3 regions of the Paenibacillus sp. FSL R10-2199 genome follow, and region 3 is predicted to be linked to each of the others. Evidence: riboswitches for the same ligand, from Rfam matches in the RefSeq annotation. Region 3 holds a riboswitch; each other region holds the start of a gene.
The links. Region 3 has a riboswitch for cobalamin ahead of NYE33_RS30555 (energy-coupling factor ABC transporter permease). Riboswitches for the same ligand answer to the same signal wherever they lie in the genome.
Positions count from the first base shown of each region.

Region 1: it holds a riboswitch for cobalamin, as region 3 does, so the genes downstream of both, NYE33_RS01660 (anaerobic ribonucleoside triphosphate reductase) here and NYE33_RS30555 (energy-coupling factor ABC transporter permease) in region 3, are expected to answer to the same signal.
Region 2: it holds a riboswitch for cobalamin, as region 3 does, so the genes downstream of both, NYE33_RS35245 (S-layer homology domain-containing protein) here and NYE33_RS30555 (energy-coupling factor ABC transporter permease) in region 3, are expected to answer to the same signal.

Region 1 is NZ_JBBOBO010000001.1:377,909-383,446, forward strand. It holds gene NYE33_RS01630 (AraC family transcriptional regulator) at 1-247, opposite strand, end outside; gene NYE33_RS01635 (SDR family oxidoreductase) at 408-1,145, shown strand; tRNA gene NYE33_RS01640 (tRNA-Thr) at 1,306-1,377, opposite strand; gene NYE33_RS01645 (sugar phosphate isomerase/epimerase family protein) at 1,461-2,240, opposite strand; gene NYE33_RS01650 (MTH1187 family thiamine-binding protein) at 2,291-2,599, opposite strand; cobalamin riboswitch at 2,940-3,170, shown strand; gene NYE33_RS01655 (hypothetical protein) at 3,287-3,412, opposite strand; gene NYE33_RS01660 (anaerobic ribonucleoside triphosphate reductase) at 3,509-5,494, shown strand; gene nrdG (anaerobic ribonucleoside-triphosphate reductase activating protein) at 5,491-5,538, shown strand, end outside.
Region 2 is NZ_JBBOBO010000002.1:1,701,803-1,707,340, forward strand. It holds gene NYE33_RS35245 (S-layer homology domain-containing protein) at 1-1,288, opposite strand, end outside; cobalamin riboswitch at 1,481-1,669, opposite strand; gene NYE33_RS35250 (GAP1-N2 domain-containing protein) at 2,187-5,369, opposite strand; gene NYE33_RS35255 (hypothetical protein) at 5,366-5,538, opposite strand, start outside.
Region 3 is NZ_JBBOBO010000002.1:589,106-594,643, reverse strand. It holds gene NYE33_RS30560 (ArsR/SmtB family transcription factor) at 1-862, opposite strand, end outside; cobalamin riboswitch at 1,025-1,220, shown strand; gene NYE33_RS30555 (energy-coupling factor ABC transporter permease) at 1,495-2,259, shown strand; gene NYE33_RS30550 (energy-coupling factor ABC transporter substrate-binding protein) at 2,259-2,555, shown strand; gene cbiQ (cobalt ECF transporter T component CbiQ) at 2,552-3,340, shown strand; gene NYE33_RS30540 (energy-coupling factor ABC transporter ATP-binding protein) at 3,601-4,446, shown strand; partial or broken gene cobJ (precorrin-3B C(17)-methyltransferase) at 4,476-5,538, shown strand, end outside.

The sequences.
Region 1 (5,538 bases), on a different contig from region 3:
TGACTTGTCCGGTAATTGGCAGGTGCACGGAAGCGGCCAGATAGCTTCCGTGATTATAACAATAGCTTTCCGGCCCCAGCATTACCCGCTTGGCACCTTGAGCAATCACACACAGGGATGGCTTGTATACCGCAGGCACTGGCGCGGATATGTCGGAAGAACGAATAAAAGAAAGAGCAGGATAGGCGGTAACGATGGTCCCATCTTGTACGGCAATACGTTCGATTCGTTCGGTCAATTCAGTCAAGCGTATTCCTCCATTCTGCGACTATTACAATTTACTTTATTGCATTTTGGAGGATTAGGCAATCTCTTCACAGTATCCGGCTACCGCAAGCTTTGAAGTCGGCAGCATAATGAACATGTAACACCTAAGCGTATTTCATTCATAAAAGGAGCGGTGTGGCATGTCGACATTAAAAGATAAAGTAGTGCTTATTACCGGTGCCAGTAGCGGCATTGGAGAAGCGACCGCCAAATGGCTCGCTAAGCGTGGAGCACAGGTGGTGCTCGGTGCAAGACGGACGGACAGGCTAGAAAAGCTGGCGGAGGAGATCAGAAACGCGGGCGGGATTGCTGAATACCATTCCCTCGACGTAACGGATTTTGAGCAAATGAAATCAATCGTCCAATTTACAGTTCATCAATTCGGACGCCTTGATGCCCTTGTAAATAACGCAGGTGTGATGCCGTTATCGCCACTTGATGCATTAAAGATCGAGGAGTGGAACCGTATGATTGATGTCAATATTCGCGGTGTACTGCACGGGATCGGAGCTGCTATTCCCGTAATGAAGGAACAGAATTCCGGCCATATCATCAATGTTGCCTCCGTTGGCGCATATACTGTCTTTCCGAAATCATCGGTTTATTGTGCCACCAAGTTCGCGGTCCGGGCGATTACAGAGGGCCTGCGTCAGGAGTTGGGAGCAACAATCCGTACGACGGTTATTTCTCCAGGCGTAACCGAATCCGAACTGGCTGATACCATCACTGATGAGTCAGCCCTCGAGATGATGAAATCCTTCCGGGCCAATGCTTTGCCCTCTTCCGGTATTGCCCGCGCCATTGCCTATGCCCTTGAGCAGCCTGCGGAAGTGGATGTAAATGAATTGATCGTGCGCCCAATGGGGCATCCGGCTTAAACCGCTAAGCAGATTAGGAAATAAGACTTGACGGCTACCAAAAGTGAATTCCGTTACTTCACTCGAATATGGTAGAAGAATGGTAGAGGTTTATGGTGGTACAGAAAAAAGCGCGGCCTCCGAAATCCCCGGAGGCCGCGCTGCATATGAATTCAAAAGATGCTGGTGAAGGGAATTGAACCCCCGGCCTACGCATTACGAGTGCGTTGCTCTACCCCTGAGCTACACCAGCTTAAAGGATAGTCTGCCTGCCAAACAAAAAATATTATAACTCTTTCAGCAGAAAACGCAACCCTTTTTGATCATTCGCGCTGCCTAGTCCTGCATTAGCCCCAGCCCGCGGAAATATTCCAGTGCCTCCTTAGCACTTTCCAACGAGGACACGGCATAAGCCTCTTGCTCTACTATATAGTACAGAATCCCGCTCTCCTCTGCCTTGTCGAAGACGCTCCGGAAATCAACCTGCCCTTTCCCGAGGTCAGTCTCTTCATTATTTGCCCCGAAATCCTTAATGTGAACCAGCGGAACACGGCCGGCATAACGGGCGACATAGTCAATAGGACGTGCTCCGCCCCTGTGTACCCAGCCCAGATCGAACTCTGCAAACATATGCTCCGCAGGAATCTGTTCCAGCCATATATCGATGACTGCTTTGCCGTCTACCTCCGCAAATTCATAATCATGGTTGTGATACCCGTACTGCAGGCCTGCTGCACGGACCATCGCGGAGGCCTTCCCCAGGAAGGGAATCACCGCCGTCACATCCTCCATTGAGGGGTTCTGCGGAAGCGGTGCCGAAGGGGTGATCATATATTGTAATCCAAGTTCCTTCGCATATTCAATTTCTTTGGCTAACGCCCGTTCCATGTTATCCAGACTGCTGAAATCCAGGCCCACATGCGCCGAAGGCGCAGCAAGACCCAACCGGTCCAATGTACGGCGCAGTTCTCCTGCAGACACGCCGAAATAACCGGCGAATTCTACCGCCTGATATCCCATCTCCGCAACTTTGCCCAGTGTACCCAGGAAATCGCGCTCCGTCTGGTCACGCAGTGTGTACATTTGAATCCCGATCTGCTGTGAGGCTTTTGCCATGAAAGATCCGCTCCTTATAGGTTGAATCTGATTACAACTACAGGTACTCTTTACTCTCCTTGCAGCTTGCGTTCCACGGATTCCAGCTTGCTGCGGCTCGTAGAAGGCTTGTCACGACGGTCATCAATCTTAAGCGAGGTGGAAACCCGCTGTGCTCCTGACGTAAACGGCGACTCATGCAGCGCTTCTACCGCAGCAAGAATCCGTGCAACCGGTCCTTCAATAATAGTCCCCATCGAAGTAAGCTCATAGGTAATCCCCTCCACGGTCTGCAGCACACGCTGCATATCGGCCACATAGCTGCTGAGACTGGTACTGCCAGTGCCAATCGGAATAACGGTCACTTCGCCAATCGCCATTATGAAATCCCTCCTGCAAGTTTGATGAGTCTGCTCTGTCCTTACTCCTTAATTGTAACCCTTCAGCGCCGCTCCCACAAATACCCATAGCCCCCCCTCTCTATTACTATCTCCCCAGTAAAACTACTAGGATTAGACGCACTCTATTTATGGAGTCTTTGTGGCATCTTTTGGGACAATTTATGACTCATTTAAGGCCATATCCACAGGAAAGTTGTGGATTACCTGTGGACTAACTGTGGATCATCTGTGAGTAAACCTGCGGAACCCGCTCCCCGCGCGGATTCGCAAAAAAATGTTTACAAACACAATATATTGAGTTACTTTTATTTAACAACAACAAAATATAGTAGAAACAGGTGTTTCGCCCTCTTGCTAGGGTTGAAGCTTAATAGGGAAACACGGTGCAAATCCGCTGCGGTCCCGCCACTGTAACCGGATGTTCCAGCTGCCAGACGCCGCTGGAGCAGCATCCTCCGACAACAAGCCACTAAGGGGCTGCGAGGCCCCTCGGGAAGGCGCCGGAGGGCATGCCGGAAGCCAGGAGACCTGCCTGTTTCTGTGGCACCGGTTAGACTCCTGCGAGGAACAGGCGAGGTGCCCGCATGCGGCCTGCACGAGCAGAGTTAGCCTTTCCGTTAATCGGGCCAGAGGCTGCCGATACCTGAGGACGATAGAGTATCGTCCTCAGGTATCGGCTTCTGCGGAAGGTACAAGAACAGGTTCCAGAACAGGACAAGCCCTGTGCCCGTTCGTATTTTCCACATAGACCACCGGCAAATGTCCGCTGTTTCGGATATTTGCAATACGCATTCGGGCATTTCCCGCCTCCCGGCTGGAGATGCCTTTTTACTGATGTCATGGAGCACACGCTTCACGCTTACGATACCGAGAGGAGAGAGCTATACAATGACGCTGCTGGAGAAACGATATAACGAAGGACAAGCTGCACAGGAAGTTCTTTTGGAAGAAGTTATTCATTTGGGACGGGATATTATCGACAGCCGGGATTTGGATCTGCTGCGCGAGAACGCCAACTTGAACGGGGAGAGCTTCTCCGGCAAGATGAGCAAATTCGGCAGTGAATATTCCAAGTGGTACGCCCGCAATTTCACGATGCCGCCACAGCTCGTGCAGGCTATTGAAGATAATGTTGTATATGTACACGACCTGGATCAATATGCCATTGGAACAACTAACTGCATCTTCATCCCGTTTGAACGTCTTCTCCGCGAAGGCTTCAATACCGGCAACGGCAGCGTCCGCCCTCCGAATTCGATTATGACGGCTATGTCGCTGGTGGCGATTATTTTCCAGTCCCAGCAGAATGCCCAGTACGGCGGCGTATCCGCCAACAAGCTGGATTACGATCTGGCGCCTTATGTCACTAAATCCTTCGCTAAGCTGTTCCGCAAAGGAATGGAATACTTCGAGGAAGGTACAGCCGGCGAAGCGCTCGGCGAGGTCACTATGACCCGCAGCGATCTGGAAGAGAAGTATCCGCGTGCCTTCCGTTTCGCCCTGAAAGAGACAGAAATTGAAACCCTTCAGGCTGCGGAGAGCATGGTACATAACCTGAATACCATGTCCAGCCGCTCCGGCGGCCAGATTCCTTTTACCAGCATCAACTACGGAACCTGCACCTCTCCGGAGGGCCAGCTCGTGATTAGCTCCCTCTTAACTGCTACTATGAACGGACTTGGCAGCGGAGAAACACCGGTGTTCCCGATTCAGATCTTCAAGTGCAAACAGGGTGTCAACCAGCAGCCTGGTGATCCTAACTATGAGCTGTTCCTGAAAGCGGCAGAGTGCTCTGCACGCCGGCTGTATCCGAACTTCGCCAATCTGGATGCTCCGCTGAATATGCAGTACTACGATCCAACCGATCCGGATACTGAATTTGCTACGATGGGCTGCCGGACACGTGTTCTGGGCGACCGCTTCGGGCGCAATCACTGCTCGGGCAAAGGCAACCTTTCATTCAATACGCTTAACCTTGTACGTCTTGGTCTGGCTTACGGCACAGTAACCGGCCGCCGCCTTGCCGCTGATGAGGAAGGCTTCTTCGAAGATCTTAATCATTATATGGATGTTGCGCTGGACGGCCTGTTGCACCGGTTCCGCATTCAGGCTTCCCAGAAAGCCAAAGCCTCCGATTTCATGATGCGTGAAGGCGTCTGGGAAGGCGGCGAACAGCTTGCACCGGAAGACAGCGTAGGTGAACTGCTGAAGCACGGCAGCCTGTCCCTTGGTTTCATCGGTATGGCCGAGTGCATGAAGGCTATGTACGGCAAACACCATGGCGAAGATATGGAGGTCCATGCCAAGGCAGTGGCCATTGTCCGCCACATGCGTGAATACTGCGACCGCAAGAGCGAGGAGCTGGATCTGAACATTACTCTATTCGCTACGCCTGCCGAAGGTCTCTCCGGCAAATTCACCAAGATAGACCGCAAGGTTCTCGGTTCCATTCCGGGTGTAACGGACCGTGAATACTATACGAATTCATTCCACATTCCGGTCTATTACGACCTGAGCGCAGCCAAGAAGATCAGCCTGGAAGCTCCATTCCATGAATATTGCAACGCCGGAGCAATCTCTTATGTAGAGCTGAACGGCAATGCCCGCAGCAACCCTGCAGCTTTCGTCAAAATCATCAAATACGCGCTGGAGCAGGACATCAGCTATTTCAGCATCAACCACCCGATTGACCGCTGCTCCGGCTGCGGCCACGAAGGTGTAATCGGCACGAATTGCCCATCCTGCGGCGCTCATGAAGATACAACGCATATCCGCCGGCTGCGCCGGGTAACCGGATATCTGACCGGCGACTATCAGACCCGCTTCAATGCCGCCAAGCAAGCCGAAGTACGGGACCGCGTTAAGCATCTATGAACATCTGCGGATATTATCCGGAGTCGATCAATGAAGGAGAGGGA
Region 2 (5,538 bases), 1.1 Mb from region 3:
CGCCATAATAGACAAGCACGCGGTCATTCTCCGCAAGAAGGAAATCACCCATGCCTACACTTGGATAGATCCACGCTCCACCGCGGGCTACAACATACATCCACCCGTCATAGCCGCCAAAAGCACCCGCAGTTACGCCGCCGATTCCCGTCACGTAATTGCCAGCTTCATTGACCAGGGCCACCTTCTTCGCCGCCGCTGCCTTCTCCAGTGCTTGAAGTACATTTCCCGCATATACAGTGCCTTCTGCCAGGGTTCCGTTAGGGCTCTCAATGGCAACGGACACACTAACCTGAGGACTCTTCACAGGTGAATTGCTAAGATCATAGAGCTTGCTGCCTGTGCTGAAAAGCTTGTAAGCTACCAATGCTTCCAGTGCCTGCTCTGTCGAGAGCTGATTGTAGCTTCCCCCCGCTGTATGAGCGAACCCGCCATCTGCTGCACTATAGCTAAGAAGCTTACTGACAAGGTTTACATTGCCTACGGTATACTCCGCCCCTGCCGGGTCAATGCCAAAGGAGGACAGACCAATAATGGCTTGAGCGACACTCTCGCTGCTGTCACCATAGCCGCCGTTCTTGTCCTGTGCAGTCGCCAGCCAGGCTGCCGCCCGCTGTCCTGCGGTATTGACTGCCGGATCATCCTTATGTCCTGCCAGCACAGTAAGCACCATCGCCGTCATGTCCGGATCACTAGCCCCCGTAGTCAGAGTGAAGCCTCCGTCAGTGTTCTGCTTGGACAGGATCTCAGCCAGCAATTTAGCTGGGGTCCATTTCGCATTGTCAGGCATAGTATAAGTTCCGGAATCAAGCGCCAGCAGTACATAGGCTGCGTTGTTCAGCGTCTGGCCGGTAATTTTATCGTTATTGTAGAGCTTCTCAATCAGATTGTAGCCGGCAACATCCGCCGGATTCCCGCCAAGCGCCCTAACCGCAAGCGTAATCCGCGCATAGTCCGTAGCTCTGGCGTAGACACCCTTGGCTGCGGCTACTTTACTCTCAAGCGCCTTTAAATAACTATCCGGAACCTTATAGCCCGCCTGCGCTAGGCCGATGGCCTGCCAGTCGGACTGGACTCCGGCCTTCAGCACAAACTCCGAAGTGGCATAGACTGCCTCAGCTACGCTAACTGCTGTGCCTGAAGGTAGAGATGCCGCGTTATTCCCAGTGCTCGCAGCCGTCTCTGCAAAAGCCTGTCCCGCCGGAGCTACAGCCGCTCCCAGAACCGCGAACATCATGACAACGATCAGACCCAGCCGGATAAACTTGGATGATAAATTGTTCTTCATTGCTTGACCTCTTTCTGTGAATAGAATGGTATAGATGAATCCTGCGTCCTCCGCTGATGCGGGTGCAACATAAAGACCGCCCTGTACAGGGCGGCCGGGGAAGGATACAATACATGCAGCTGATATGAAGTTTCCCTCACACAGCCACTGCTTATATTTGCACCTGTTCCGCATTCTTACCCCCGAAGAATAGAAACAACAACGAAAAAGGCAGGTCTCCTGGCTTAAGCTTCATTGCTTCCCCCGCCTTCCCATCCTATTATCAGACAGTGGCTTCTCAGGAGTCGCTCCGCATTTACAGTGGCGGGACCGCACCGGACTTGCACCGGACTTCCCTTTTAAGCAGATTACAATCGTAGAACCGGCATGGGTATCTGTTGCATGACTACGCCTGTTTCTACGGAAATCCGCACCTTTTTCCAAAGCTTATTAAATTTGAATATTCACAAACAATCATATCTACTATTCCCCTGTATGTCTATAGACAAGCTGTTTCAATTATAGGCACAACCGGCCCCTTCCGCACAAAAAGTCCTGAACAACACTCGCCGCATTCTCCCGGCATATCATGCTGTTCAGGACTTAAATAGTGATGCTTCCGCTTCCGGCAAGAGCCGGCAGCTGGTTGATTGTATTATGTACAACAGAATGGGAATAAAAGGCGGCCATAATGCATTCTGCTGTATTTAGTACAATTGATTTTGGAATATACCCCTTATAAGCTCTAAAATCCGGATTCTAATGTACCAAATACAATAGAACGCATAATAGGGCTGATTATTCCTGATTTGAGTGTACAAAGTACAATGACCTCTCTGCCAGCTTACGCGGAAGCACCGTTGATGAAATGCCGGACTTCTCTTACATCCGGCTTCGCCCAATTCAGGCTCTCACCCAATCATTCCGCATCCGTGTCCGGGCTGGCGGAAGGAGTGGGGCCGGTGCCGGGTGTAGTCTCCGGAGTAGTGCTCGGGGTACTTCCCAGAATGCTCCCCGGACTAGCCTGTAGCTTCAGCGTATAGATTCCCGCAGTGATCACATCACCCGCGGCCAGCTTTGCGCCCGGCTCCAGCTCCACCGTCACTTCATATACGCGCGCAGGTGTTCCTGCGCCCGATGCGCCCGCCGCCGGGGAGGCTTCGGCTTCATCAGAGCCGCCGCTATTTCCAGCGGCTGCATTTCCGGTCGCCCCGCCGTCAGTCCCGACGGCTCCCTCATCAGAGCCGCCGTCATTTCCGGCGCCCGATGCACCCGCCGCCGGGGAGGCTTCGGCTTTATCAAAGCCGCCGCTATTTCCAGCGGCTGCATCCCCATTCGCACCGCCGTCAACTCCGGCGGCCAGGCAACTGCTCGCAGTTGCTGCAACCTTGTAAGTGTCCGCAACGTTATTACCGGACATCACGATGATCTCCGCCGGGTTAAAGGCGGAGCATTCCGCCACAGAGGCAAAGCTGAACACCAGCTTGACGCCTGCCTCCCCGCTGCTTTCAGCCCCGCCAGCATTCCCGCTGCCTGCCTCCCCGCCGCCTTCAGCCCCGCCAGCATTCCCTGTACCTTCTGTTCCACCATTTCCGGTTCCTGTGCTTGTCCCGGCACCTGCCACTCCGCCAACCAGCCGTACAGAGACCGGGCCTTGCTCTTGCCCATCCGCATTGTGGATATCACCCCGAATCGGGCTCACAGTCGGCTGCGGTGCAGCGGTATCCGCATCCGGCCGCAGCCAGCTGATAGCGATGATGGCTATGATCAGTACGATCCCAAGCACGCTGCCGGAGATCAGGATCTGAAATCGGCTGCGGCTGACCCACCGCGCCAGCGGCGAAGCCAGCTGGGAGCGGGCTTCATTATAGACATTCTGCATGGCGGGCGTTGCAGCCGAGCTATAGCTTTTGCGGAAATCACGGTTCTTGAACGCCTCGCGGTCGTTCTTCAGGAAATACTTCAGCACCGCCCGCCGGTAATTCGGCCACAGCTTCTTGCTCGAGATGGTGAACAGCCGGTTATGCTGCGACCAGGCCAGGAAACGGTAAACCGTTTCCTTATCATTGCCCGCTTTGCGTGCCACCAGCTCCAGCAGCGCATCGTAATCAAGCGGACCGCCCTCACGTTCACTGCTGTGGTAGAAGGCCAGCGGCAGCCGTTCGAACGGCTCGATGCTCCGCGACTCCTTCAGCCAGCGTCCTCCGAGCAGCTGTACATCATCCAGCTCCCGGGGAGACAGACCGGCGAAAATCTCCTCGTCCGGCTTCTCCTCCCCGAACCAGCGGTACGCAGCGCGCAGCGCATTCGCTTTACGCTTAGCGATTGCATCCAGCGGCGGCTGCCAATCCGCCGTATCCCGGTAGCGCAGGAAGGAAATCTCCAGCAGCTGCTCCATCGTCAGCTCGTCCAGCGAGATCCGGTTCAGCAGGAAGCGGTCGGCAACGGTTCCCAGCTCCTGCAGCAGTGACAGCGCTTCAGCATGTACACCGCCGCCTCTGCGGCGTTCTTTCTCGGCCTTCTGCACCGACTCATGAACCGATGCCACCGCCGCCACCGGATCATTGTCCCGCTGCAGCTTCTCCAGCAGATATTCCTTGACGGTATCGCGCACGAAAGCCTGCTGAAGCGCCTCCGGAAGGAAACGGCCCCAATGCGCCACGAACCGCAGAATATCCGCCGATTTCGGCGCGTCAGCCAGCCGGGATTCCATATAAGGCTCCAGCAGCGCTTTGCGGAAGATAGGCTGGGCCAGCACTCTTTTGAAGAAGGCCGCACTAAGCTCATCGTTGCCCTCAATAATACCGTAAGCGGCAGCAAGCGCATCCTCACGTCCCGCCGACTGGCAGTTCAGCATTCCGTTGATGAAGTAATCCACAATTTTGACCCGGTAATTATGGCCCGGCAGCGCAAAATACTCCTTGAACCACTCCAGAATCTCCGGCGCCGGTATCCCTTTTTTGCGGATCAGATCATACTCACGGTCGAACCGCTCCAGGAACATATCATTTAGCCGCACCCGGGATTCCAGCGCCCCCTCCGGCTTCAGATAGGACAGCAGACCGCCGAGCACAGCGTTCTTGTTCCCAGTATATAAATCTTCATTGCCCTGCTCAATCTCATAAAAGACAGCCAGCTCATTGTAGAGTGCCAGCGACAGCTTGCGGTCCACGCTCTCCCCAAGCAGCAGGGAGTCGGCGAATCTGGCGAAATCTCTGAGACTCCCGCCCTTTTGCCCCAGCGTCTTCCAGGCCAGGTCTGCATACGTCTGCCGGGACTCCCCGAAATCGGCATTCAGAATCCGCGCGCCTGCCAGATCAAAAATATAATCCTTCTCAATACTCCGGTCCCCCGGGCGCAGCGAGCCCTTCTCCACAAAGGTCAGGTGAATATATTTGCGGCTCTGCGGCTCTTTGGCATAAGTGATCACTCCCAGCCTGCGGCGGAAGTCATGCGGCATTGAAGCATAGAGGACCTCCGTCAGCTCCACCGCACGCTGCGACAACTCACTGATCGGTACATCCAGCGCTACATAGATCTTCTTCTTGCCGGCTACGGACAGCATGACCGCCTGAAGCAGGGCTTTGAACAGCTCTTCGGTGAATCCGAGGCTGCGAAGTACGGTCAGCGGGTCTGCAGACTCTTCACGGACCCCGACTGGAATGGACTCCAGCTCAGGCAGTGTTCCGCCCGGCTCCCCCTCATAACTCCGGGCAAAGCCGGCATGCAGCCATTCCCCGTACCCCTCAACAATCTCCTCCGAGCGGATAGGCGGCACCACGAAATTATGGGCAAAAAAAGCGCTCCGCTGCCCCGTGAAATCCGCCGCCAGATAGCGGCTCAGGCCAATCACTGTCTCATTGCTCTCCGTATGGAACAGATGCAGCGCGTCAGGATACAGCTCCTCATCCTTCTCACCGCGTGCCGCGAGCTCGGCCGGAGCATCGTAGAGGCAGAAGGGATGCAGGATTTTTTTGACAAAATTATTGTCGAGACTCTCCGATTTCGCTACCGTATCGAATCCCTCTGTCGCCCGGTAAACGCCGCGGCGCTCGCGGGTATACATCTGCTGGGTGATCATGGACCCTGAAAATCTGTTCACGGCCCGTCGCTCCCCTCAATATAATTCAGCTTGTGCAGCAGCCAGATAAACGGCTCGTCCACACGGATCGGACTGACGACACCCTCCACCTTCTGATTGACCGGATTGCTGCCCAGCGCAGATACCGCGAAGTAACCGGTGTTGGCAAAGTACACATCCATCGTATCCT
Region 3 (5,538 bases):
TGCCGAACCCCTTGCCGAATAAGGTAAGGCCGCCGATATGCTCCGCATCCTCTTCCACAGAGACCTTGAACGTCCACTGCTTATCACGGATACCGACCTGCTCCAGTGTAACCTCTGACAGCTTCTGACCGTCCATGAACGTGCCCGCCGGAGTAATCCTCAGCTGCTTAAGCAGTCCATATTGGTTGGTGAGCGCAGGCCACCAGGCAGGAGTGTATTTGCCCGGGCTGTCCCCGTAGTCGCCGGGGCTGGTCCAGAAACCGAGCCGCTGTCCGTTCAGTGTGAAGGTGATGTCGGAAGGCCAGTTATTATTGATGGACGGGGCTTCGGAGGCAATCTCCATCGTGATGACCAGCTCCTCAGGCTTCTGGCTGGACAGCAGGAAGTTCGGGATTTTATATTCCACGAATCCTTTGCCGAACCACAGGATGCCTGCATTCACCCGCTCCTGATCCCAGAAATACCGCGGATCGTCAAAGTTGCCGATTACCCGCTCGGTTGTAGATAATCCGCAGGTCGGTTCAATCTGGAAATCAGAGTAGTGGCCCACGGGTATTTCCTTACGGTAGCCTCTGCGCTGTGTTCTGGCTTGTCCAGGGAAAATAATCTCAGCACTCTCGGCGGCCAGTGTACAAATCTTCTGTAGTCCGCTGCGCCCGGGAGCCATGTGGCTGCGGATCAGTCCGGCAGCTTCCAGCTTGCGCACATGCATCGTCATAATGGCACTGCTGAGCTTCAGCGCCCCGGCCAGTTCCTTGACGTTCATAGGCTGTTCGGACAGGAGCCGCAGCATCTGCAGGCGCACAGCACTGGATAACGCTTCGTACACGGGTAAAGATTGGTCGGTTAGATCAAGTTTCATGCGCTGCCTCCACGTTCAGGTTATATAGTTAATAATTATATTACTCAAATGACATTCTTACAAGCAAATGAACGCTGCCTTACAAGCAAATGAATACTGCGCCTCGCAGCCGCTCCAATTTTATCACAGACATGCAGAGCCTGTTCCGCTATGATGTAGGATGGATTAGCGATGTAACAAGGTGCTCTTGCCGGATCAGGCAAGGGATAACAGGGAATCGGGTGCAAGTCCCGAGCGGTCCCGCCACTGTAAGGAAGAGCTGAACTTCATGATGTCACTCGGGGAGAACCCCGGGGAAGACGAAGGATATAGCGCCCGTATTCCAAGCCAGGAGACCTACCTTGATTACGCACACCACGACTCTACGCGGATAGGAGCGGTGTACGGATAGGTTAATGAGATGAAGCGATGTGCCTGCAGGACCGGAGGGAATCTTGAAGATCAAGATCAGAGCCGGTTCAATGTTATGCAGACACAGCGTTGAGCGGCCCATGCGGAGCGACCGGGTGCAGAACCCCTTGTTGGCGCACGGCAGTGCTCTCTATCGAATCATACCTGCGTACATACACTCCCACCCTGAAGGGCGGGAGTTTTTTGGGTTTGCTATATTAAAGAAACTTGGAGGCTGACAAATGAAGAAACGCGGATTTTGGAGTTTTGCGGCGCTGATTGCCGGATTTACAGTGTACTTTATGCTGAATGAACCGGGAACGGCCCAGGCTATGCACATTATGGAAGGGTTTCTGCCGGTAGGCTGGGCCGTGTTCTGGTGGGTGGCGTTCTTACCGTTCTTCATACTCGGGATTATCAGGCTTAGATCGATGACCAGGGAGAATCCGGAGCTGAAGCTGCTGCTCGGTCTGGCAGGGGCGTTCACCTTCGTCTTATCGGCGCTCAAAATGCCTTCCGTTACCGGAAGCAGCTCGCATCCTACAGGTACCGGACTTGGCGCAGTTATGCTGGGACCGTTGCCGATGGGCGTGATCGGCTCGATCGTGCTGTTGTTTCAGGCGCTGCTTCTGGCGCACGGGGGGATCACTACGCTGGGGGCGAATGCGTTCTCGATGGCGGTCGCGGGGCCTTTTGCCGGATATGCAGTCTATAAGCTGATGATGAAGCTGCCGGACCGCGAGAAGCTGGCCTTATTCTGTGCAGCGGCGGTTGCCGATCTGATGACTTATGTAGTGACTTCCTTCCAGCTTGCGGTGGCTTTTCCGGCTGCGGATGGCGGAGTCCTGGCGTCTTTTCTCAAATTCGGGGGGATCTTTGCCGTGACGCAGATTCCGCTGGCCATCAGCGAAGGGCTGCTGACCGTATTATTGTGGAACTGGCTGAAATCGTACAGTCCGAATGAAATGTCGCTCCTGAAACGTAAGGTCAAAGGGGGAAATGCATAATGAGCAATAAATGGAAAAATGGATTGATGCTGCTGGCTGTTGTCCTGCTGTGTGTCTTGCCGCTGCTGTTCGTGAGTGGTGATTTCGGCGGGGCCGATGATGCTGCCGAGGGTGTGATCACAGAGATTAACCCCGAATATGAACCCTGGTTCAAGCCGCTGACCGAGCTTCCGGGTGAGACGGAGAGTATGCTGTTCGCATTGCAGGCGGCGATTGGCGCCGGGGTGATCGGATATTCACTGGGGCTGCTGAAAGGGAAACAAGGCCAGGCGAAGCAGAACAGCATCAGCAAGTGATCAGACGAATTGATGTCCTTTCTTATAATAATGCCTTGAGGCAGCTGTCTCCCATGTGGAAAAGCTCGTTCGCGGCACTGATGTTCCTGCTCTCCTATACCGTGCATCCGGTGCTGCAGCTTGTGATTACGCTGTGGATGATGTCCTGGTGCATCCTGCATGCCAAAATTCCCTATCGCGCCTACGGGCTGTTGTTTGGCACGGCGCTGCTGTTCTATTGCCTTAGTGTACCGGCGCTGCTCGTGGAATTCGGCCACCCGGCTGCCGGGGAAGCTGGCATATTCCGGATTTCGGGGCCGCCTCTTCCGGTATATATCACGGCAGCAGGGCTGGAGCGGGCCGGTGAACTGCTGGCCAGAGTCTCGGCCTGCATGAGCTGCTTCTTCTTCCTAATGTTCACCACCCCGTTCAGCGAGCTTCTGCAGGTGCTGCGCAGGCTGCGTATGCCGCAGATTGTGCTGGAGCTGATGCTGATCATGTACCGCTTCCTGTTCCTGCTGAATGATGCGGCGCACGGGCTGATGCTGGCCCGGAGGCTGCGCGGCGGCCGCAGAGGGTATAAGGCCAGGCTGCAGGAGACTGCGGCCATGACCGCGGCCCTCTTCGGCAATACGATGCACCGTTATTACGGATTGTCGCAGGGGCTGCTGACCCGCGGGTTCACGGGGGAGATCATTCTGCCGCCGTATACCGCGCGGCCTGTGCCGCGGCGTTATGCGGTCCGGGCGTATGCCGGGATCGCTGTGCTGGCGCTGGCGCAGCTTTGGCTGTGGCTGCGGGGTTGAATTTAAGATTTTAGTGCAGGAAATCTGCTGGCTTTGTTGAAATCATGCCCAAAGTACAACAATTTCCCCGGAATATCGGATGTATTCCAAGATTGTTGTACAAAAGGCAGCATTTCACTTCATTTAGTTGGCTCTGAGGGAAGATTGTTGTATTCCATACAACAATCCCCCAGAAGGCCGGAGTATCCAGGATTCAAAGCTGTAAAACGTACAACATTTATCCGATACCGCTTTGCCAAATCACATTAGAGGAGTACGTCATGGACATGGAATATAGTCTGGCTTTTGACGGGGTGGTGTTTCATTACCCGGATACGAAGGAAGCCGCGCTGCGTGAACTAACCATCTCCATTCCCAAAGGCCGCAAAACGGCGGTGCTCGGCCACAATGGTTCGGGCAAATCGACCCTGTTCCTGCATGCTGTCGGCATTCTGCGTCCACAGAAGGGTACGGTTCAGCAGGGAGGCAGGACATTGTCCTATGCCAAAAAAGAGCTGGCCGCGCTGCGGCGCAGTGTGGGTCTTGTTTTTCAGGACCCGGAGCAGCAGCTCATATTGAGCACACCTCTGGAGGATGTGTCCTTCGGGCTGCGGGGAACGGGGATGGACGAAGCCGCAATAGCTGAGCGCTGCCGCAGTGTCATGGAACTGCTGAACCTGACGGAGCTGAGTGACAAACCGGTTCACCAGCTTAGCCTGGGGCAGAAAAAACGCACCGCACTCGCCGGAGTAATGGCGATGGAGCCGGAGCTGATCCTGCTGGATGAGCCGACCTCGTATCTGGACCCGTTATCCGAGACACAGATGCTCCAGGGTCTTGATCTTATACATGAAAAAGGCACAACCGTAGTTATGGCTACGCATGATATGAACTTGGCGTACCGCTGGGCGGACTGGATTATCGTACTGGATCAGGGGAGGTGCCGGGCTGAGGGGACGCCGGAGGAGATTTTTGCCGGGGCGGAAGAATTGCAGGCCATCGGCCTCGGTCTGCCGCTGCTGGCCGACTTGTGGTACAGCCTGCCTGCACGGCACACCGCCGGCCAGCCAGCCCCCCGCACGGCGGGAGATTTCAAAGCTGTACTAAACAGGCTGCTGAATAGTTAATACAGGTATTCATGAACGGGGGAAGAAGGATGAAGAAACAAGGCAAGCTGCTGATTATCGGCTTCGGTCCCGGAGCGCTGGAGCATATTACCGGCCGGGCGCTGTCTGCTCTCGAAGAGAGTGAGGCTGTAATCGGCTATAACACTTATGTGGATCTGATCAAACCGCTGCTGCGGCATCAGGAGATTGTCGGCACCGGCATGACCGAAGAGGTCAGCCGGGCGCAGGAGGCCGTCCGCCGAGCCGAGGACGGCCAGACCATTGCCGTAATATCCAGCGGCGATGCCGGTGTATACGGCATGGCGGGTCTCGTCTACGAGGTGCTGATTGAACGGGGCTGGAACCGGGCTGACGGAGTAGAGGTCGAGGTGATCCCCGGAATATCGGCGATCCAGTCCTGTTCTTCCCTGCTGGGAGCGCCGATCATGCATGATTCCTGCACAATCAGCCTCAGCGATCATCTTACCCCGTGGGAGAGCATTGCCGCGCGTGTAGAAGCGGCGGGCGCTGCGGATTTCGTGATCGCCTTCTATAACCCTCGCAGCGGCAAGCGGACGCGCCAGATTGAAGAAGCACGCAATATCCTGCTGCGTTACCGTGATCCTTCCACGCCGGTCGGCATTGTCAAAAGCGCCTACCGTGACCGTCAGCAGACGATCGTCACTACGCTGCAGGAGATGCTGGAGCATGAGATCGGCATGCTCTCTACGGTTGTCGTCGGCAACTCCGCGACGGTGGTCTACGAGGGTCTAATGGTTACGCCGCGCGGATACGAGCGCAAGTACAATCTAGGTGCACAGACGCAGGCGCTGAAGCCGCATGAGCGGCTGCGCACTGCGGCCGAACCTTGGTCGCTGGCTGCGGCGGAGAGTGTGGCGGCTGAGGCGGGACGGTCTGAAGGGACAGCGGTGGAGAGTGTGGCTGCTGAGGCGGAGCGGATAGATGGAGCAGTGGCACCGGGTGCAGCTGCCGGTGAAACCGGACAGGTAGAGCGATTGGTGTCAGAGAGAATGGCTCCAACTGACGGGGGACGGACGGAGGAGGCTGCGGTGCTAAGCCTGGCAGCGTCTGCGCGCGTGGAGCGTCCACGTA